3 regions of the Aliiroseovarius sp. xm-d-517 genome follow, and region 1 is predicted to be linked to each of the others. Evidence: riboswitches for the same ligand, from Rfam matches in the RefSeq annotation. Region 1 holds a riboswitch; each other region holds the start of a gene.
The links. Region 1 has a riboswitch for cobalamin ahead of XMD517_RS15460 (DUF4198 domain-containing protein). Riboswitches for the same ligand answer to the same signal wherever they lie in the genome.
Positions count from the first base shown of each region.

Region 2: linked by a shared signal. The riboswitch ahead of bluB (5,6-dimethylbenzimidazole synthase) and the one ahead of XMD517_RS15460 (DUF4198 domain-containing protein) in region 1 are both predicted to bind cobalamin.
Region 3: linked by a shared signal. The riboswitch ahead of XMD517_RS00120 (DUF1636 family protein) and the one ahead of XMD517_RS15460 (DUF4198 domain-containing protein) in region 1 are both predicted to bind cobalamin.

Region 1 is NZ_WBXT01000002.1:65,461-72,915, forward strand. It holds gene XMD517_RS15430 (glutamine synthetase family protein) at 1-904, opposite strand, end outside; gene XMD517_RS15435 (GntR family transcriptional regulator) at 1,019-1,669, opposite strand; gene XMD517_RS15440 (energy-coupling factor ABC transporter ATP-binding protein) at 1,835-2,485, opposite strand; gene cbiQ (cobalt ECF transporter T component CbiQ) at 2,472-3,260, opposite strand; gene XMD517_RS15450 (cobalt ABC transporter permease) at 3,257-3,886, opposite strand; gene cbiM (cobalt transporter CbiM) at 3,883-4,500, opposite strand; gene XMD517_RS15460 (DUF4198 domain-containing protein) at 4,538-5,335, opposite strand; cobalamin riboswitch at 5,485-5,709, opposite strand; gene pssA (CDP-diacylglycerol--serine O-phosphatidyltransferase) at 5,906-6,640, opposite strand; gene XMD517_RS15470 (phosphatidylserine decarboxylase) at 6,633-7,325, opposite strand.
Region 2 is NZ_WBXT01000001.1:2,921,677-2,929,131, reverse strand. It holds gene XMD517_RS13980 (ABC transporter substrate-binding protein) at 1-946, shown strand, start outside; gene XMD517_RS13975 (DMT family transporter) at 1,247-2,176, opposite strand; gene XMD517_RS13970 (cytochrome c) at 2,374-2,982, shown strand; cobalamin riboswitch at 3,081-3,285, shown strand; gene bluB (5,6-dimethylbenzimidazole synthase) at 3,333-4,127, shown strand; gene XMD517_RS13960 (DUF4375 domain-containing protein) at 4,365-5,522, shown strand; gene XMD517_RS13955 (YebC/PmpR family DNA-binding transcriptional regulator) at 5,774-6,514, opposite strand; gene XMD517_RS13950 (Lrp/AsnC family transcriptional regulator) at 6,817-7,269, opposite strand; gene XMD517_RS13945 (LysE family translocator) at 7,370-7,455, shown strand, end outside.
Region 3 is NZ_WBXT01000001.1:18,475-25,929, forward strand. It holds gene scpA (methylmalonyl-CoA mutase) at 1-388, shown strand, start outside; gene XMD517_RS00095 (VOC family protein) at 469-1,140, shown strand; gene nhaA (Na+/H+ antiporter NhaA) at 1,237-2,442, opposite strand; gene XMD517_RS00105 (molecular chaperone DjiA) at 2,633-3,319, shown strand; gene XMD517_RS00110 (endonuclease/exonuclease/phosphatase family protein) at 3,323-4,339, shown strand; gene XMD517_RS00115 (hypothetical protein) at 4,386-4,799, shown strand; gene XMD517_RS00120 (DUF1636 family protein) at 4,827-5,258, opposite strand; cobalamin riboswitch at 5,350-5,562, opposite strand; gene XMD517_RS00125 (Ppx/GppA family phosphatase) at 5,698-7,236, opposite strand; gene XMD517_RS00130 (RNA degradosome polyphosphate kinase) at 7,300-7,455, opposite strand, start outside.

The DNA of each region.
Region 1 (7,455 bases):
TCTGCGATCCACCAATGAACCAGCGAAACAGGTCCGACGCGGTGCCATCTGTGTTCGAGAACACGTTCTGGCCGGACGCGCTGTCCACAACCGACTGGTGCACATGCATCGCGCTGCCCGGTTCATCGCGCATCGGCTTGGCCATGAACGTGGCAAAAACGCCGTTTTTCAACGCGGCCTCGCGGATGGTGCGTTTGAACAAAAAGACCTGATCGGCCAGATAGACCGGGTTGCCATGATTGAGGTTGATCTCGATCTGGCCGGCCCCGCCTTCCTGGATAACCGTGTCAATCTCCAGCCCCTGCGCCTCGGCAAAGTCGAAAATCGTGTCGATCACCGGCCCGTATTCATCTACCGCCGACATGGAATAGACCTGACGGCTGGCCCCTTGCCGCCCGGTGCGCCCGATCGGCGCTTCGATCGGTTCGTTCGGGTCAAGATTGGGCTTGGTCAGGTAAAATTCCAGCTCTGGCGCCACGACCGGATCCCATCCCTGCGCCCGGTAAAGACCCACCACATGTTTGAGCAGGTTGCGCGGGGCAATCGGCAACGGATCCCCCTCGCGGGTGAACATGTCACAGATGATCTGCACCGTGGCATCCTCGGCCCAGGGCACCGCATTGGCGGTGGACATGTCCGGGCGCAGCACCACGTCGCGCTCCAGCCACTGGTTCTCGATCTCCATATCCACATATTCGCCGGAAATCGTCTGGTAAAAGAGGGAAATCGGCAGCGCCAGCGCCTCCTCCGGGTCAAATTTGACCGCAGGCATCGCTTTGCCGCGCGAGGTACCGGCAAGGTCGGGAATGATGCATTCGACCTCCTCCACGCGGCGCCCGCGTGCATATTCGGTAAACTCTTCGGGCAGGGTGTTCATCCAGCCGCTGCGGCGATCCTGTGTCATCTGTCCTCCTTTGACGCCCATTTGACATGGGGCGCTCAGATCTGGATGCACTTTTGATCAAAAGTGTGCAGCGCGTCAAGATATTCCTTTACCTTGTCGCGCAGCAGGGGTCTGTCATGCGGTAAGGGATTTTTGCACAAACCCCATACCCTGGCGGATATCTTCGGCCATGGCGGCCCCGACGGCTGTCGGATCTTTTGCCCGCAACGCCCGGATCGCTTCCATATGCTGGTCACTCTGACCTGACGTGCCAAACCGGCCACATCCCACCCGCAAAGAAGGGCCAATCTGCAACCAGAGCATCTCGGCATGGCGCAACAGAATATCGGCCTCAGACGGGGCATATAGCGCAAAATGGAACCGGTAATTGGTTTCCAGATAGCCCCGGATATCCCCCAGATCAATCGCCTCGCCCATCGCGTCGTCAATTTCCTCTAACCGATCAATATCTTTTTTATCCAGCTGCTTAGCACCCATCTCTGCCAATTTTGGCTCAACGGAAAGACGCAGGATTTCGATCTGCTCGAACCGCTCCTTGGTCATGACCGGAACCGCCACCCGCCGATTTTCCAAAACCTCGAGCGCGCCTTCCGTGGTCAGTTTTCGAATGGCTTCACGCACGGGTGTCACCCCCGCCCCAATCGCCTCTGCCAACCCGTGAATGGTCAGCGGCTGGCCGGGCAGCACCTCTCCAAACAGGATCATTTCCTTGATTTTCGTGTAATAGGTTTCATGAACCGGGCGGCGGCCTGTCAATCTGCTCATCACATTCTCCAACTGGCCCCAACTGGCGGCGAACCTTCTGTCAGGGTGTAGCAGATCGCGCTGCGCGCAGCAAACCGGTCACGTCACGAGGGGCTACAGTTTTGATAAAAACTGCAAGCCTCAGGGAAAATCACCCCCCGGACAGGTCCGGAGGGCGGGGTATTTTCAGAATCGCACCAGTTTGCGCCCTTCCAGCCGATAGCCTTCCGGCGCGATTTCAGAGCGAAATTCCGGCACATGGCTGACCAGCAGGATCGCCTGATCCAACCCTTTGAGGATCTCGATCAGACGCGCGTAATTGTCCGGGTCGAGCGCATTGGTGGGTTCATCAAGGATCAGCACCTCGGGCTCCATCGCCAGAACCGTGGCCAGCGTGACCAGTCGCTTTTCGCCACCCGAAAGTTTGTGGGTGACCCGATCCCGCAGATGGATCAGCCCCAGACGCGACAGCACCCGGTCCACAATCGCCAGCGCCTCGTGCTTGGATTTGCCCAGGTTAAGCGGCCCGAAGGCCACGTCTTCGGCAACGGTTGGACAGAACAGCTGATCATCCGCATCCTGGAAAACCAGCCCGACCCGACGGCGCATCTCGTGGAAATCCGCCTCGGCGATGCAGGGTTTGCCAAAGGCTTTCACCGTGCCGCTCAGGGGGGTGATCAACCCCATGATGATCTTGAGCAGGGTGGATTTGCCCGCCCCGTTTGGCCCGACCAGCGACAGGCGCTCGCCCGGTTCCAGCCGCAGCGCCGCCCCTTCCAGCACCGGGTCCAGCCCCGGATAGGCAAAGTGGATGTCTTCCAGCTCAATGAGTGGCATAGAGAACCTCGGCGCCGATCAGGGTCAGCAATGCAACCGCAAGGGACAGGGCAAACAGGATGTCGGATCGGGTCAGCCGGAACTCCTCGAGCAGCAGGATACGGCCCGAGAACCCCCGGCATTTCATCGCCGCCAGAATGCGTTCGGACCGTTCGATCGCCCGCACCAGCATCATCCCCACCAGATAGCCATAGCTGCGATAGGTGTGCCAGTTGGTGCCGGGGCGGAAGCCGCGCAGTTTCATCGAGGTGCGCAGGCGCAGGTATTCCTCGCGCAGCACTTCGATATAGCGGATGGTGAACATCATCAGATGCACCAGCCGCGCCGGGGTTTTCAGCGCAAATAACGCATGCCCCATGGTCACCGGCTCCATCGTGCCCACCAGCGTCATCACCGCAAGGATCACCGCGTTGGCGGTCAGCGCGATTTCCACCGCGCGCCACAGCCCTTCCCAGCTGGCGGCAAACCCCCAGATCGTGAAGATCGGCGTTCCCGGCATGGTAAAGGGCAGCAGCACCAGCATGAAGATGATGAAACTGTCCATCATCGCCATGCGTTTCAAGGTCTGGCGAAACGGCAGGCCGGACAGGCAGAGCAGCCAGACCGACAGGCCCATGGCGCCGGTCAGGACCCGCAGGTCGCTCAGCCCGACCACAACAATCGCATAGGCCAGGGTCATCACGATCCGCATCCGCGGGTCCAGCGCAGAGACGGCAGCGCGAAACGCGCCAAAGCCGGACAGGGGTTTTTCAACGCCGGTCAGAACATAGGTCATTGCCTATCCCCCATCTTGTCCCCCATCTTGCGCCGTGCGGCGATATAGAAGACCACGCCAAACAGGCCGAAAATATAGCCGATCCCGCCAAGGATGGACTGGAAATTCGCTTCATTCTTCAGGGCGGTGATTTCCTTGCGCAGCGGGCGCAACTCGGTGCGCAGCATGGTCGCAAGCTCGGATTGTGCCTGATCAGACAGACCGGCAGTTGACGCCATCATCTGCCCGGGCGCGCCTTGCAGCACCGACGCCGCGGCAGCAGGATTGGGGGCGGTCGGGCTTTGCCCCATCAGCTCTGCCACTTCCGCGCCGGGCATGATCACCTCGGCCACATGACCCGCCCCCAGATCGCCCCGGAACACATGGGTGACCGGCTGGGCCGGTGTGAACAGAAAGAACCCGTCCGCATCGGTTGTGGTTTCCCCGATCTTGGTGCCCGCCTCGTCAAACACCTCAATCAGCAGATCAGCGGCCATGTCGCCGTTGGAAAACCCGACCTCGCCCTCGATATTCGATCCTGACGGAAAGACGGCGGAAATCACGTTATGGGCATAAGCCGGCAGGACCGGCAGCGCCAGAAGCGCGGTCAGAAAGAAGGCCCGGATCATGTGGATCATGTGGATCATGTCAGCCCTCCTTTCACATCCATGAACAGTTCAGGTTTGACACGGCGGGCCAGGAAAATGGCGGCCCCGGACAACAGCGCCTCGATCACCATCACCGGGATATGGGCAAAAAACACCAGCTTTGCGGCGGGCAGGAATTCATCCCCGGTCAGCGCGAGGGAAATCGCCACGGCGATGGTGGTGGCCGCAATGGCCATGCCCCCGCCGATGCCGCCCCAGATCGCGCCCTGACGCGGCGAGCCCCGCGCCACAAGCGGCCGAAACGCCAGCCCGACCAGCACCGCAGGCAGCGCGATATTCACCGCATTCACCCCCAGTACGGTCAGACCGCCAAACCCAAAGAACACCGCCTGCAGCAACAGCCCGACAAACAGGGCCGGAAAGGCGGCCCAGCCCAGCACAAGCCCGGCCAGCCCGTTCAGGATCAAATGGACCGAACTGGGCCCGATCGGCACATGGATCAGCGAGGCCACAAAGAAGCTCGCCGATAACACACCCGCCGCGGGGATACGTTCAAGGGTGAGATCCTTCAGGCCCATGGCAAGCCCGCCAATGGCCAGGACCGCCCCGCCAATCACCACCGGGTTGGACAGGGCGCCATCTACGATATGCATCCTGCCCCCTCCCCTTTTTGACTGCGGAGTGCGCGTGTCATTTCAGATCCTCCGCCCGGATCCACAACACGGCATCCTGGCTCAGCTCCTTGCCTTCATGTTCCGTCTCGGGCCCGGTTCCAAGGGCCGCAAACCCCCAATAGCCAGCTTTCGGAATGCCGAAGGTAAAGACGCCATTGGCATCGGTCAGCGCAACGATGGACCCTCCGGCCATTGGCTGAACGGTGCTGCCGGAGGTCGCGAACCGCTCCAGATCCGGTTCGGCCGCCATATATTCGATTTCGATCTCGGCGCCGGCAACGGGCTTCCCTTCGGACAGGACCTGCCCCGAGAAGGTCGAGCCGGTGATCACGTTATACGGCTTGTTGAGCGGCAGGATCTCGGTCGGCAGACCCACCGGCTGATCCCAGTCGGTGGGCAGCGTGTTGCGGTTCAGAACAACCTTGGCGATCTGCTGGATATAGATGTCTTCGCTTTGCTCATAATAGGGGGCGGGCACCGTCACCACCACGTAATCGCCCGAGCGTTTGACCGGCACGCTGGCCCGGTAGGCGGCGGCCTCGTTCGAGGCCCCTTTGAAGGTCGCAGGCTCCAGACGATCCATCAGGTCGGTCTTTTCGCCATTATGCACCATGAAAAATTCCTGCGGCTGGCCCATATCCATGGCGTGCCCGTTCTCCATCGGGTGCCAGAAGATCAGCCCCATCGGCACGTCCCCCGGACGTTCGATCAACGCATCCTTGGTATAGTTCAGCTGGAAATGCGCAAAGGCCGTGACCGGCAGCAATGCGGGAAGGGAAATGGCCAGTGCTTTGGCCAGAAAGGTCGTTTTCATATCGTCCTCATTCGACAGTGCGGACACGTCTTTCGCGCGCCCTGCAAGCAGGAATGAACAACGGGGAGTTGGCACGGTGGGTCCGGTTTTCATTCTGGGACCGCCGGGCCAGACGCTCACCCCGGCGTCCGGTTGGAAATGGGCAAGGTCTCCCTGGCCCAGTGTCCGGCAGGTCTCCTGACTCGCGGGTCAAAGCTTGGCTGGCCTTCCCGAGGCGCCTTTCGGCGGCTTCCCAGTGGCATGTTCAGCGTCGCTCACCGCTCACAGTTGCGGGGGCAGTCACGGAATTGGCGCCTGTTGGCTACACCTCACCGTATTCCCTATTGCTACCGCGGAGCCTCTGCTCGCGCGGAACCGATCACAGGGTCTGAATGTCAGATCAAGGCCCCGGATGTCAAGGCGCAGCGCCGCTTTCCACAGGTCGCAATCCGGCGACAGTCGGTCGCGCATTTACGCAAGCCGCTGAATTCAAACGAATTCGGAAGGTGAAGAAAAGCGACCCCAAAGGCAACAGCGCAGATCCGCGGCGAATCATCTGGCTCAGGACACAGCCTCTGGACACGGCGATTGTCAGTGGCGCAGCATCCGCAGCGCCCCGAGGGCCACCAGAACCAGATAGGCCACACTGCACAGCAGGAGCGTCAACCAGATATAGGTTACAAAGGCCGCCCCGAACACGCCCACAGCGACCAGCACGTATTTCACATGCTCCCGATGTACCCGCGTGGTTTTGAACGACGGGGTCGGAATGCGGCTGATCAGCAGGAACGCCACCAGCATCAGGTACAGCACCGTGATCCCATCCGGCAGAGGGCCCGACTGCACAAACACCCGGTCCAGATAGATCGGCACCAAGGCCAGAAGCGCACCCGCAGGCGCGGGCACCCCCACGAAATGCGCCGAGCTGCCGCCCTGTTCGGATTTGTTGCCCACATTGAACCGCGCCAGACGGATCAGGCAGCAGATCGCAAAGGTCAGCGCCGCCAGCCATCCCAGCGAACGCAGATCCTGTAGCCCCCAGAAATAAAGAATGAATGCAGGCGCCACGCCGAAATTCAGGAAATCGGCCAGGCTGTCCAGCTCGGCCCCCATTTCGGACTGCCCATTGACCAGCCGCGCCATCCGGCCGTCCAGACCATCCAGCACTGCCGCCAGCAAGATAAACCCAACCGCCCAGCTGACATGGCCCTGAATGGCAAACCGGATCGCGGTCATCCCCGCACAGACCGCCGCCACGGTCATCACATTCGGCACCAATTGGATCAGGGCAACCTTGCGGGGCGCCTTTTGGGGGTCATCAAGCATCGGGGCTGCCGCCTGCGTCCGACGCGTCGGTCAGCTCTGCAATCAGCGTTTCACCCGCGATCATGGTCTGGCCCAGACGCACCATCGGCTCGACCCCTTCCGGCAGATAGACATCCAGACGAGAGCCAAAGCGGATCAGGCCGAACCGCTCCCCAAGCCCCAGACGCTGCCCCTCGCCGGTGAAACAGACAATGCGGCGCGCCACGAGACCCGCGATCTGCACCACGGCAATGTCGCGCCCGTCCGGCATTTCTATCCGCAGGCTGTTGCGCTCATTATCCTTGCTGGCCTTATCGAGCGAGGCGTTGAAGAACTTGCCCGGGCGATAGGCGATCTTGATGATCTTGCCGCCCACCGGCATCCGGTTCACATGGCAGTTGAAGACCGACATGAACACGCTGACGCGGGTCAGCGGCTTGTCTTCCATCCCCAGTTCCGTCGGGGGCACCGCCGGTTCGATCAGCGACACCACCCCGTCCGCCGGGCTGATGATCACATCATCGCGCACCGGCGACATGCGTTCGGGATCGCGGAAGAAGTAGTAACACCAGACGGTCAGCCCGACCCCGATCCAGCCAAGCGGCTCCCACAGCAAAAACAGCACCACGGTGATCGCGGCAAAAATGGCAACAAACCGACGCCCCTCGGGATGCATCGGTTTGACGAAGGTAGACATCATATTCACGGCAGGTTTTCCGATCAAAAAAGTTCGCCCCAAAATACGCAGCGCGATTGGGAAAGCAAGCGACATCACCCGCGCCCGCCTTTGGAGCGGCGCCTGCACTCCGGCAAGACCTTGCAATCAGTCCGAGTTT
Region 2 (7,455 bases), on a different contig from region 1:
CGGCACCGGCCCGTTCACCTTTGGCAACTGGGCCAAGGGCGATCACGTGACGCTTGAACGCAACCCGGATTACTGGGGCACGCAACCCGCGCTGGCCAAAGCCACGTTCAAATTCATCTCGGACCCGAACGCCGCCTTTGCCGCGATGATGGCAGGGGATGTGGACGCGTTTCCCAACTTCCCGGCCCCGGAAACCCTCGCACAGTTCGAGGCAGACCCACGGTTCACCGTGATCGTCGGATCAACCGAGGGCGAGACGATCCTGTCGACCAACAACAAGGCGCCCCTGCTGGATGACATCCGCATCCGCAAGGCCATTGCCCATGCCATCAACCGGCAAGACATCATCGACGGCGCGATGTTCGGCTATGGCACCCCGATCGGAACCCACTACGCCCCACATCAGCCCGCCTATGTGGACCTGACCGCAAACTCATCCTTCGACCCGGACCTGTCCAGACAATTGCTGGCCGAAGCGGCCCCCGACGGGGTGAAACTGCGCCTGATGCTGCCCCCGCCGACCTATGCACGGCGCGGCGGTGAAATCATCGCCGCCCAGCTGCGCGCGGTGGGGATCGAAACCGAGATCACCAATCTCGAATGGGCGCAATGGATCGAACAGGTGTTCAAGGGCAAGGATTTCGACCTGACCATCGTCAGCCATACCGAACCCGCCGATATCGGCATCTATGCGCGGCCGGACTATTACTTCCAGTATGATCGCCCGGAGTTCCAGGAGCTGAACACCAAACTCGACCTGACCTCAGACCCGGATCAACGGGCAGGGCTGCTTGCCGAAATGCAACAGATCATCGCCGAGGATTACGTGAACGGATACCTGTTCCAACTGGCCAAAACCGGGGTGGCAAACGCCAAGATCCAGGGCCTGTGGGAAAACGCGCCGACCCAGGCCAATGACCTGACCGGGGTCAGCTGGACCGAGTGATCGCAGGCCATATTCAAACTGACCATATTCAAACTGACGGGGCAGCAAGGGCGGCCCCGTTTTCCATTCAGACGGACGCCGGGGGCTTTGCCCCCGAGCCTTCGGCTCTCCCCCAAGATATTTTTGGCAAGAGGAAGATGGCAGGTGTTCTTTTCCTCTTGCCGAAAATATCCCGGGGTGAGCGAGCTTGCCTCGCGAGGGGCAGCGCCCCTTTTGCCTGAGCCAGCGGCGCAGCCGGTGGCGAGGCATCAAGCGCACCGCAGGTGCCCTTCTGGTCGGGCCGGGGGAAAAACGCCGAGGTCAGGAAGGCGTGACGCCCGCCTGAGAGCTGCGCCGTTTCAGCATTGCTTCACGCCAGGTGATATAGCTGACCGCGGACATGATCATCGCGGCACCGGCGATCACCCATCCATCCACCGGTTCGTCAAAAAGCGCATATCCCATGATCACCGCCCAGATGATCTGCAGAAATGCCACCGGTTGGGTGACTGATACAGGGGCCTCGGCAAAGGCGCGCGACATGGCATAGTGACCGCCGGTGGCAAAACCCGCCACCGCCACCAGCCAGGCCAGCTGTATCCCGCTGGGCGTGACCCAGACCATCCAGGCAAAGGGCGCCAGGGCCACGGTCACGGTCAGCGACATCATCGCCACCACCACCGCCGCCGAGGTAATCGACGACAGCCGCTTTGCAATCAGGTAGGACCCTCCCAGTCCGATTGCGGTAAAGATCATCGCAAGATGCCCCGGGCCAAGCTCTCGTACCCCCGGGCGCAGGATCACCAGAACGCCGAGGAAGGCCACCCCCACCGCACTCATCCGTCGCCACGAAACACTCTCCCCCAAAAAGAGGGCCGCCCCCAGCATGACGTAGATCGGGTTGAGGTAGTTCATCGCCGTCACCTCGGCCACGGTGATCTGGGTCATGGCGTAAAACCAGCACAGCACCGCCATCGTATGCACCACCGCCCGCGCCAGAAACAGCGTCCAGCTGCGCCGGTCAAACCGCGTCTGCGCGATGCGCCCCAGCGCGGGGGCCACGAAGATCAGCCCAAACAGAAAGCGCAAAAACGCAGCCTGGGTCGAGGGCAGGCTCTGCCCCACATGTTTCACCATTGCATTCATCGCCACAAACATCAGCCCCGCGGCCAGCATCCACAGGATGCCGGACAGGGCCCTGTTTGGCGGTCGGTTTGGCGCCGGGTTGGGGGTGGGGCTGCTGCGCGTCATGGGGGGACATGATCGGATTGCACCCGGCTTGGCAAGGGAAACCCGCGCGGCCACCTTCGCCGCCACCCCTCCCGTGCCCCTTCCCGCGCGCCCTGTGCATTGGTGTGGCAATTTGCGACCTGCCCCCGGCCGGTCCGGGCGCTATGTTTGCATCACCCCGCGCCGCCTGCGCGCAAAACCTGCCAACAGGAGCCACCATGCGTCTGATGCCTTTCCTCTTGACCGCGTTCACGCTCGCCACATCGCCACTCTGGGCCGAGGACACCACGGATATCACCGAGCTGCGCAATGATGTCTGTTCGCATTGCCATGGTGCAGAGGGTGAGGCGTCGAGCCGGATGTATCCGCGCCTCGCCGCGCAGAACCGCGACTATATCGAGAAACAGCTGCGCAATTTCCGCGACGGCACGCGGGAAAGCGACATCATGAACGGCATGGCCGAAAACCTGTCAGATGCGCAGATCACGGCACTGGCGCAATATTACTCGGCGCAGCCGCCGCTCAAACACCGGGTGCGCTCGTCGAAACAGGCGCTGGAGGCGGTGGGCTATTACATCTATCACGAGGGCAATGAGTATACCAAAATCCCGCCCTGCGCCGATTGCCACGGGGAATTTGCAGCAGGCGATGCCTCCCTGCCACGGCTGGCCGGCCAGCACCGCCATTACGTGGTGGAACAGCTGATGGCGTTTGAGGATCGCTCGCGCACAAATGACAGCGCGATCATGCATTCGGTGGCCAAGAACCTGACCGAGCTGGAGATCAACGCGGTTGCGCTTTATGTCAGTGGTCTGGTCGAGGAGTGATCCGCCGCCACGGCGTTTTCGCGGCACATCTGGTCGAAAAACGGATTGCCTGCGGAGCGCGGGCTTCCTACAACTGACCCGCCGGGGTGGCCCCGGCACACATCATTTTCAGGTGCTGCTGATGCGGCCGACCGCGCAAGGGGTTGGCGACTGAAGCGGAGAATCGGGAAGGCAGTGCAACCCTGCCACGTGCCCAACGCTGTAAAGGGGACTGGCCGCAACGATCCACTGGAGCTTGCTCTGGGAAGGACGCGGTCGGGAGGAACCTGAGTCAGAAGACCGGCCTGAAAATCATACTGCGCCGTGTGGACAACGGGGCAAGGGCATCCATCAAGGGGAATGATATGGATATGGCCAACCCACAAACATCTTTTGACAATTGTTTTGACACGGCAGAGCGCGAGGCGCTTTACAAGACCATCTTTACCCGGCGCGATGTGCGCGGACAGTTCCGCCCCGATCCGATCCCGGATGACGTGCTGACCCGCGTGCTGATGGCCGCGCATTACGCGCCTTCGGTGGGGTTCATGCAGCCTTGGAATTTTGTCGTGATCCGTGAGGACGACACCAAGCGCAAGGTCCATGATTTGTTCGAAACCGCCCATGGGGAAGCGGCAGAGATGTTCGAAGGCGCCAACCGCGACACCTATCGCTGGTTGAAACTGGAAGGGATCCTGGAAAGCCCGGTCAATATCTGCATCACCTGCGACAAGGACCGCGCCGGGCCTGTGGTGATCGGGCGCACCCATGAACCGGTTATGGATGTCTATAGCAGCGTCTGCGCGGTGCAGAACCTGTGGCTGGCAGCGCGCGCCGAAGGGCTGGGGCTTGGCTGGGTCAGTATTCTGGACCACACCCGCCTGCGTGAGGTGCTCAATATTCCCGACCGCGTGGTCCCCGTGGCCTATCTGTGCCTTGGCTATGTGTCACATTTCTTTGACCGGCCCGAGCTGCAATCCGCGGGCTGGCGTCCGCGTCTGCCGCTGGAGGAGCTGGTGAATTTCGAGCGTTTCGGGCAGGGGTCGGAAGATCCCGACGCGGTCGCGCTTCTGGAGCAGATCAGGCAGACCCAGCACAGGCTTGAAGACGGCGGGTATTCAGGGGATTTCGCACAGGCCACCTGTGACGCCTCACCAGAAACCTGACGCTCTGGCTTTGCCCGGAATGCACGCAAACTGTTGAAGTGGCGTCTTTTGGCGCCACTTCATGCCTCAGATCAAATACGCATTGCGGGCGTGTGTTATGCCAAAGGGGGTATTGGTTCCCAAATATCCCCGATTTCTTCGCGGCAGCGTCAGTTTATTTCTACCATCAACACGTCTTGCACGTTAGCATTTCATCTTAATTTTCTAATTCATCACTTCATTTAGGATAGCAATCAGATGTTTCGCTATTTTTCTAAATTCTTCCACCGCAGACACGATATTTTTGTTCCTGCCTCTGTGGTTGCCCAAGATGCAAAGGACTATGCCCTCGTTGGATCAGTGGTCAGCTGGGTAAACGCCGCCCGCAATCGAGGTGCCTACACCGCAGATGAGATCGCAAAGGAAGCTCCGCAGGTTTACAATGCCGACTACTATTACTCTCAAGTATGCAATGGAGGTCATTCTCAGTTCCGGCACAACTCCAAGATGGACCCGATGACGCTGGCTCATGCGCAGAACGGGTTGAAGAGTGCAGGCTTGACGGAGTTGGCCGAATGTCTTGCCGCGCTGGTTAAAGCGCCAGAGATGGAAAAGTCTGCGTTGGACGCACTTGATGCTCGGTTTTTCGCAGCGCATGCTAACTATCACTCAATGATCAACGCATGGCTTCTGCCTCGTGTGCGGGTGGTGCCGGATGCGGTGTACACTGCAAAGTTGGAACAATTCCTGAAACCAGATAGCGTCCGCAGTCAACGTGTTCGAGATCGTGAAGCACTCCGCTTGCAGGCCCTGATCGAGAACACTCAACTGGCGGGTTTTGCCCACGCCATACTGTCCATGACGGGACAGCAACTCATTGGTGTGCGGCCGGGCCATTTCGCAAGTATTCTCGGCCTACAGACCGTGATCTGGGGAATTGCGGTGCGAACAGAGCAGGGGAAGGAAGCTATCCTAAACGGAATGGAAGTGGCCAACCGGCTCCTCGTCGCCCCGGAAATAAAGAATAGGTCAATTGAGACAGAGGAGCAGCTCATTGCATTGATTAAGTCCGGCTACGGGTTGAGCAAAGAAACGAAAGAAACGATAGAAGAGAGCTGCCGCCAAGCACATAATGAACGTCTGGGGGTGATCGCAGCGCTTTTGCTCGAAAGGGTACCTGACTTTTCTCCTCAAGAGGTCACTGCACTCCACCTTCTTCTTGACAATGTGTCTTCGAATAACGGGCACAATATTGTGGTCCACAATCGAGGTGATCGCGGGCATTTCGTCATACTTATTGATCGCTCCCAGGCGCGGATATTAAACGTTACTGAACAGTCTATTGTAGTCCGAATGTCCAATCGTGGTCTAAAAAAAGCTCTTCGGCAATTCGACGCCCGAACTGGTGCCCGCTAACTTGATTGCCGACGAAGGCCGATCAACGCTGGAAACGGGCGCCAGGACACGCGGGTGATTAAAAGCTGTCATTTGTAAGACATGCAGCATCCATTAAATTGGGTTCTTTCAGAACCTTCGCACAATAGGCATGAAGGACAGGTATGTGCGGTGCGCTTAACAACGCCATACCCGCTTCCTGCAAGGATACTGCCCCAAAACAAAAAAACCCCGACCAATGGCCGGGGTTTTCATCTTTGATCTGAGGCGGCTTAGAGCTGCGCCAGCACCTCGTCCGAGGCTTCGAAATTGGTGGTGACGCGCTGCACGTCATCGTCATCTTCAAGCGCGTCCACCAGTTTCATCAGCTTCTGCATGCTCTCCAGATCCAGCTCGGTGGTGATGTTCGGCTGCCAGATCAGCTTGGTCGATTCCGTCTCGCCCAGCGCGGCCTCCAGCGCGGTGGCCACTTCGTTCAGGTCGGTATCGGCGCAGGTGATGCGGTGGTTTTCCTCATCGCTTTCGCAATCCTCGGCCCCGGCTTCAATCGCCGCTTCCATCACGGTGTCAGCGTCCCCCACCGAGGCGGGATAGATCACTTCGCCCTTGCGGTCGAACATGAAACCGACCGAGCCGGTTTCGCCCAGGTTGCCGCCGTTTTTCGAAAAGGTCGAGCGCACGGTCGACGCGGTGCGGTTCTTGTTGTCGGTCATCGCCTCGACAATCACCGCCACACCGTTGGGCCCATAGCCTTCATAGCGGATTTCGTCGTAATTCTCGGCCTCGCCACCGATCGCCTTCTTGATCGCGCGGTCAATTACATCCTTCGGCACCGATTGCGACTTGGCTTCCTTGACGGCCATGCGCAGGCGCGGGTTCTTGTCCGGGTCCGGGTCGCCCATCTTGGCGGCCACGGTGATTTCCTTGGCAAGCTTGGAAAAGAGTTTCGAGCGGGCGGCGTCCTGGCGACCTTTGCGGTGTTGGATATTTGCCCATTTTGAGTGGCCAGCCATGGTGATCTCCGTAAATCATTGCATGCGTGTATCAGTTGACGCGTTCAATACCCTATCGGGGTGAGAAGGGGCAAGGGGGGCTTTCGCTCACACTCAAGCCCGCTATCGGTGGCCTCGCGATGCTCGGGTCAGGGGCGCTGCCCCTCGGACTGCGTCCTCACCCCGGGATATTTCTGACCAGAAAATGAAATTACGGCTTTTTTCTTGTTCCAAATATCCCCGCCGGAGGCACAGGATGATTTGAAGGTTTGAGCCACTCACGAGCCTGTCAACTGAAGGGCGCGACGGTGGAGAGCCGCCAGTCACGCCCGCTCATCCTTGGGGGAGCCCATCACCACATGGGTCACGATCTGCTGCACCTGTGGCAGCGTGCCCAGCTTTTCGGTGTGAAAGAGCTTGTAGCTCGCAAGATCCTCGGTCTCGACCCTGAGCAGATATTCCACAGTGCCGGTGATATTGTGACACTCGCGCACCTCGTCATACCGGGTCATGGCCCGTTCAAACGCATCCTGTGCTGCCTTGGTATGGGTGTTCAGCCCCACGGTCACATAGGCGGCAAATCCGTGGCCCATCGCCGCCGGGTCCAGCACGGCGCGATAGCCCTTGATCACCCCTGCCCGTTCCAGTTCCTGCACCCGGCGCAGGCAGGCCGAGGGCGACAGGCCCACGCGATCGGCAAGCTCGGTATTGGGCAGGCGCCCGTCGCGGGATAGTTCGCGCAATATCTTGCGGTTGATCTGGTCAAAACTCGTCATTGATTGTGAAGATAGCGGTAAAATGCACAATTTTGCAATTCCAAAGCGCCTGAATTGCCCAACACTTGAGAGGACAACAGGATGCCCACGGGTTAGCTCCATGACACTTGACCTCTTCACTGCCTTCCTCGCCTTTGCCTTCGTGTCCTCGATCACGCCGGGGCCGAACAACCTGATGCTGATGTC
Region 3 (7,455 bases), on a different contig from region 1:
TATGCTGGTGGTGAAAATGGGGCAGGACGGGCATGACCGTGGCGCCAAGGTGATCGCCACCGCCTTTGCCGATATCGGCTTTGACGTCGACGTGGGCCCGCTGTTCCAGACCCCGGACGAGGCGGCTCAGGACGCCATTGACAATGACGTGCATATCGTCGGTATTTCGTCGCAGGCTGCGGGTCACAAGACGCTGGCGCCGCAGTTGGTGCAGGCTTTGAAAGAGCAGGGTGCCGAGGATATCATCGTGATCTGCGGCGGTGTTATTCCGCAGCAAGATTATGATTTCCTTTATGAAAGTGGTGTGAAAGCCATCTTCGGCCCGGGCACCAACATCCCGGAAGCTGCTGAAAAAGTGCTGCAAATCGTGCGTGAGGTTCGCAGCTAAACTGCGCGGTGAGGGGCGGGTGTCCTCCCGCTCCCACGGCAACGCCCCCGTCATTGTCACGTCGGAGCGGCACAAAATCCTTGAAGCTGGCGGCATTTCCCGCCAGCCTCATCCCGGAACCAATCGGAGACTATTCCATGGCGCTGGGCACGATCGACCACCTTGTCATTGCCTCTGCCACCCTGGCTGAAGGGGTGGAATTCATTCAGGCAACACTTGGGGTGCCAATGGCAGGCGGCGGGCAGCACCCGTTGATGGGCACGCATAACCGGCTGTTGTCGCTTGGTCCTGATATCTACCTTGAAGTGATCGCCATTGACCCGGACGCCGCGCGGCCAAACCATGCCCGCTGGTTTGACCTTGATTATTTTACCGGCGATGCCCGGCTGACCAATTGGGTGGTGCGGGTGCCTGAGATTGAAGAGGCGCTGCACCGGGCGCCTGAGGGCATCGGGGATGTGTTAGAACTGGAGCGTGGCACCTATCGCTGGCAGATGGCCGTGCCCGAAGATGGGCGTCTGCCCTTTGCGGGCTGTGCCCCCGGTTTGCTGAGCTGGCAGACAGCAGGCCCCGCCGCTGCCTTGCCCGATCACGGATTGCGTCTGGCCGCGCTGGAGATCACCCATCCCGAGGCCGAAGCGCTTTCGGTGGCGCTGGCCCCGTTGGTGATCGACAAGCGGATCACGCTGCATTCCGGTGCGCCCGGACTGTCCGCGTGGATCGACACCCCGGGGGGCATGGTGCAACTCTAACCGCCGGGATCTCCTCGGCCGTCGCCCCCGGGCTGTGGTGCTTTGAGGGAGGTCTGGGCACAGAGCTGTGCCCAGTCGGAGTTCTTTCGAAACGCTCTAACTCTGGGCCTTCTCCGAACGCAGAGGCTTGTGGCCACGCTCATCTGCCGGGTTTCCTGCTGCATAAAGCACAGAAAATCCGATCACCGCAGATAGGGCAGAGGCCAGCAGAACCCCAAGCCGCACATCATTCATCAAAGCAGGGTCCGAAAAGCTCAGCCCGCCGATGAAGAGCGACATGGTAAAGCCGATGCCAGCCAGTGCCGAGATGCCATAGACATGCTGCCAGCCCACCCCATGGGGCAGCGCGGCACGACCGGTCTTGACCGTCAGCCAGGTCAGGCCAAAGACACCAACCTGCTTGCCCAGAACCAGCCCGGCCGCAATACCCAAAGGCACGGGGGCGAGCAGGGCTGCAAGCGACATTCCCTCAAAGCTCACCCCGGCATTGGCAAAGGCAAAAATCGGCACGATCAGGAAAAACACGTAAGGCGTCAGCGCATGTTCCAAGGCGTGCAGGGGGGATTTGCCCCATTTATCCGTCAACGGGATGAAAAACGCCGTGGCCACACCTGCCAGTGTTGCATGCACCCCGGATTTCAGCACCAGCACCCACAGCACAACCCCCAGCATCAGAATGGGCGCAACCCGGTGCACGCGTTTCATGTTCAGCCATCCCATCAGAACCAGCGGCACAAGGGCATAAATCAGGTAAGAGGCCTTGAGTTCAGCCGTGTAAAACAGCGCAATCACAATGATCGCACCAAGGTCGTCCAGAATGGCCAGGGTCAGCAGAAATACCTTGAGCGCCGCCGGTGCGCGCTTGCCGAGCAGCGCCAGAACCCCAAGCGCAAAGGCAATATCCGTGGCCGCGGGAATGGCCCAGCCACCCAGCGTGGCGGGGTTGGACCAGTTGATGGCGGCATAAATCACCGCAGGCACCAGCATCCCACCCAGCGCCGCCATGCCCGGAAGCACCACGTCGCGCGGGTTTTTCAGCTTTCCTTCCAGGATCTCCCGCTTCAGTTCCAACCCGATCAGGAAGAAAAAGATCGCCATCAACCCGTCATTGACCCACAGAAGAAGCGGTTTCGACAGGCCCTCTCCGTTGAGCAAAACAGAAAACTTCGCGTCGAATATACTGGCAAAAGCGTCTGCCGCGGGTGAGTTTGCTGCGATCAGCGCGGCAACTGCCGACAGCATCAGAAGGATGCCACCAGCGGCATCATGGCGGAAGAATTTGTCAAGAAAGCGGGTGAGCATTGTATCCCTGATCGTTTTTGTCACATTCACTTTCAGATAAGATCAAACCGCCCGGGTTCAAGGCCCGGACAGTCTGATTGCTTGAAGAAAAGCACCGAAGCCGATCTGCATGATTTGCCACATGATTTGCATCATGACTGGCCCCGTCTTTCTGCTCGTTATTGCGGGCAGGAGCGTGTAGGAAGGTGCCATGTCGATCTGGTCCCGCATATCTGATGCGCTGTCCGCGCTGGCCAAGGGCGAAAGCCTGTCTGACGTGTTTGCCCATTTGCGCACGCCGCCTGAACGTTCAGCCGGTTTTGCCATCGCGGTGATTGCGCTGGGGGCCAAGATGGCCAAGGCGGATGGGTTGGTGACGCGAGACGAGGTGTCCGCCTTTCGAGAAGTGTTTACCATCCCGCGCGGAGAGGAAAAGCAGGCAGCCAGAGTGTTCAATCTCGCGCGCACCGATGTGGCCGGGTTTGACCTCTATGCCCAGCGGATTGCCGATATGTTCGGACCAGCCGACCCGGCGCTTTTCGACCTCATGGAAGGGTTGTTTTTCATTGCGCTGGCAGATGGGGAATACCACCCTAACGAAAATGAATTCCTGCTTCATGTGGCGCGCATTTTTGGCATCCCCGAAGAGAAGTTCTTTGCGTTGCGGGCGCGGTTCGTGCCGGACGCCGAAGCGTGCCCCTATCAGGTGCTGGGGGTGCCCAAGGACATGCCGATCCGTGAAATTCGCAAGGTCTGGCGTCAGGCCGTGCGTGACAGCCATCCCGATGTGATGGTGGCGCGGGGGGTGCCGGAAGAGGCGATCAAGCTGGCGGAAAAGCGGCTGATTGCTGTGAACCGCGCCTGGGAAGAGATCAATGCACGTCAGGGGGGCATCTGACCCATGCGTATCGCCACCTATAATGTCGAATGGTTCAACACGCTGTTTGATGATACGGGGCGCCCGATTGCGGATGAGGAACTGGCCACAAGGAGGGGCGTGACACGGCGGGCGCAGCTCAAAGCGGCCGGGGTGGTGTTCAAATTGCTTGAGGCCGACCTGATCATGGTGGTCGAAGCCCCAGATGAAAATCGCCGCCGTTCGACCGTGAAAGCTCTGGAAAATTTTGCGCGGATTTTTGGTTTGCGGGCACGTAAGGCCCTGATCGGATTTGCAAATGACACCCAGCAGGAAATCGCGCTCTTATATGACCCGGACCAGTTTGAGGCAACGCATGATCCTTGGGGGGCGGCACAGGGCCAGTTTGCGCCGCGCTTTGACGGTGCCTTTCATCTCGATCTGGATGTGGACGCCAATCCCGATCCGGTTGTGTTTTCCAAACCCCCGCTGGAAGTGGCGCTGACGCTGCGGAAAAACGGGCAGAAACTGCGCCTGATCGGGGTGCATGTGAAGTCGAAAGCCCCGCATGGCGCCCGCAATGCGGAAGAGGCGATCCGTATCAGCATTGAAAACCGCCGCAAGCAGATGGCGCAATGTATCTGGATCCGGCAACGGGTGGACCAGCTTCTTGAAGCGGGGGAACAGGTGATTGTGCTGGGGGATTTCAATGATGGTCCGGGGCTTGATGAATATGAAAAGCTGTTTGGCCGGTCAGGGGTGGAAATTGTAATGGGCGAGGGCGATGGCCCCTGCCTGTATGACCCACATGCCGCACGCTTTTTGGCGCGCCCGTCGGCAGCCCGCATCAGCTCTGCCCGGTTTTATATTGCGAGCCAGAAACGATATTTGCAGGCGCTTCTCGACTATATCATGATTTCCGAGGACCTGCGCGGGTTTGACCCGGTCTGGCGCATCTGGCACCCGTTTGACGACCCGCTCTGTTATCGGGCTGAGGCCCTGCGCGAGGCGCTGTTGACTGCCTCGGATCACTTTCCGGTCACGCTGGATATTGATCTTTGACGCTTGCGCACTGGAAATACCGATATCTGCGCCCCATATTTTCCCTATGAAACAGATCCTGAACCCCACCTTGCTGGCAGGGCTTGTTGCCTTGTCCTCCCCGGGGCTGGCTGAAACGGGCCAACCCCAATCCCCCCAGCCGTCTCCTCCGTCGTCCTCCGAGGGGGATCCAAAGCTGGAAGACGGCGCGGAAATGATGTCGCGCGGCTTGCAGATGCTGCTGGACGGGCTGGCGCAGGAAATGTCCCCGATGCGTGACGGGCTGGCCGAGGGCATGGCCGAAAACTGGGCCAGGCAATTGCAGGACGGCTGGCAGGATCTGATGGCGGAAATGGGGGATCTGTCTGCCTATCACCCGCCGGAAGTGCTTCCCAATGGTGACATTATCTTGCGGCGTAAATCGCCACAGCCGCCTGTCCCGCCCGAAGCTGCTGCGCCGGACGGGGGAACGGATCTTTAGGACCCGCACGAAGGCCTGGCCTGACGGTCAGGATAGGGCCGCCCCCCGGCGCATGGCCATGACGCAACCAGGGGTGCGCTTCAGGCCGCTGGGGGAAAGCGGTGTCGTGCCGCGGTTCAATGCCTCGTGATTGTTGCGCGCGTATTCGAGCAGGGCAGAGATGTCCTCACCTTCTTCCACATCCCCGAAAACATGTGTTTCGCTGCGGGTGGCATGATAGGCCACGAGGCAGGTTCGGCCACAGCCCCCCATTTCAGCATGGCCCGAGATTTCAAACCCGTCCTCGATACTGTCGCGTGCGGCGGTGATGGCCTGTTGAAGCTGGACCATCATGGCATGACCTGCGGTGCAAATCTGGCCGGTATGGGGGCAGGGGGTGCAGAGAACAAGCTGCTGCCCCGTCCGGGTCGGTGTGGTTGTTGTGGTCTGTCCCACCGTCTGCATCTGTGTCCGGTACATGACGCCCTCCGCGCGTAAGATGCGGGATGGGGCGGGGGGAAGAGGGGGCATTCTGGCCGCCTGCGATCCTCCTGCCGGGGCACCCCGCCCGGGTTGAGTTTCATCAGATGGCAGGTCTCCTGACTTGCGGGTCGTGGCGGTTCTGATCCTTCCCGGGGCGTGCCCAGTGGTTTTTCAAAACAGCTCGCCGCTTACAGTTGCGGGGGCAGTTGTGGAATTGGCCTATTTGCGACCGCACCACATTCCCTTTTCATCCGGGGCTTTCTGGTCGAAAGATCCGGGAACCATCTGAGAAATGGGTGACGCAGGACGGGGCCGGTGTCAAGCGAGAAGCGCAGGAGGGGAGGGGCATGAACAGGGACAAGAACGGGGGCAGGGGCGCTGCCCCTCGGCCTGGCGGCCTCACCCCGAGGTATTTTCAGCAAGAAAAAGTGAAGGCTCAGCGCAGAGTTTTGACGTTTGAGGTGGCGTCAAGGGCCACACAGAGCGCGTCAAACCTGCTCTCGGCAACCTCGCCGAAAAGATCACGGGCCTCTGCGGCCAGGTGCAAATGCAACTCGCGTTTCTTGGGATACCATTTCAGCTCTGCCTTGTCCTGTGGCCCATCCACCGCGAACATGGCGCCAAAGCGCATGGCCTTGCCCAGAACCTCGGCCCGGATCAGGTCCTTTTCGCCGAGTATTTCAAACAGGTTTTCAAATCGCGATCCCTGGCGGCTGTTTTTATAGCGGTGCAGCAGGGACAGGCCGAGAAACACCCGTTCTTCATGGGTGAGCCCCCCGAGATTGGCGCGGGTGGCGTTGTCGAAACAGACTTCGTGACGATAGTCGGGATGGGCGCGCCAGCTCACATCATGCAGCAGGCAGGCGGCCTTGATCACCCGTTTCTGGTCTGCCCGCGCGGATTTGTAAAGCGGGGTGAGAAAGTCATAGAGGGCTTTGCCAAAGCCAGGAACGCGCGCGTCCTTTTGTTCGGCAAAGCGGCAGGCCTCGATCAGGGGATCACGTTTGCGAATGGGCTTTGGCATCTGTTCATAAAGCATCCCTTCGCGGATCCCGTAGGAGCTGACGGCGATTTCCTTGGGGCGAAAAACATGGATCAAGCGTTTCAGCACAAGTGCTGCGATCGGAACCAACGCCATACGGGTGGCCGAGGTGGAGGTGCGTTGCCGGATCTCTTCCAGATCCACCTTTTCAATCCAGTTCAGGGTTTTTTGCAGTGATTTCTGCGGCATGCGATATTCGTGCAAAACCGTCAAAGGGTAGTTGCGGCGTTCCATGTCAAGCCGCGCAATGGCGCGCCAGCTTCCCCCCACGAGAAACAGGCGTTTGTGATCCGTGCCCATCTCGGCGGCCAGCTCATCCACCACCCGGGCGATCTCGGCCTTCAGCCCTTTCTTTCCGCCGGGGGTGTCGGCCAGTTTCAGCGGTCCGAGAGGGGAGGTGATGCGTTTGCCAACATGACCCCCATTGATCCTGGCCAGCTCCAGTGAACTGCCGCCAATATCGCACATCAGCCCTTTGGCCTCAGGCCAGCCAAGCAAAACGCCCTGCGCAGACAGCCGGGCCTCTTCTTCGCCGTCAATCACGTAGAGTTTGAGCCCCGTTTCACGCAGGACTTCGTCGCGGAACTCCGGCCCGTCCGTGGCCTCACGCACTGCGGCGGTGGCCACCGCGGTCAGCGGGGGCAGGTGCATGCCTTTGGCCAGAAGCTGAAACCGTTTGATTGCGGCCAGCGCCCGCGCCCGGCCCTCTGGGTTCAGGCGCCCGGTCTGGGCAAGCCCGGAGCCGAGGCCGCAGAGGATTTTTTCGTTGAAGAAATAGGCGGGCGAACGGGCCGCACCGTCAAAAACCACCATGCGGACCGAGTTGGACCCCACATCAACGACGCCTACACGCGACAAGGCACGGGCGGAGGGGTCTTCAAAGATCGGGCGACCAAACGGGCCCCACTCGTCGGTGGAAGCTGTTGTATTCATGTTGGAAATCCCTGCCCGTCTTCCTGTTTCCTTGCTGACTATGCCCGTTTCAGCAGCCCGGGGTCAATCCAGATCCGCAGGTTCTTCGGGGCTGTGGGCCAGTTTCGGCACATCTGATGCCCCGGCGGATCCGCGTCCCGAGAGGGACGGATTTTCCATGAAGAACCGGTGGCAGTTGAACGGGTGATCCAGCGCGGACAGATCGGTGCGGGCAAAGCT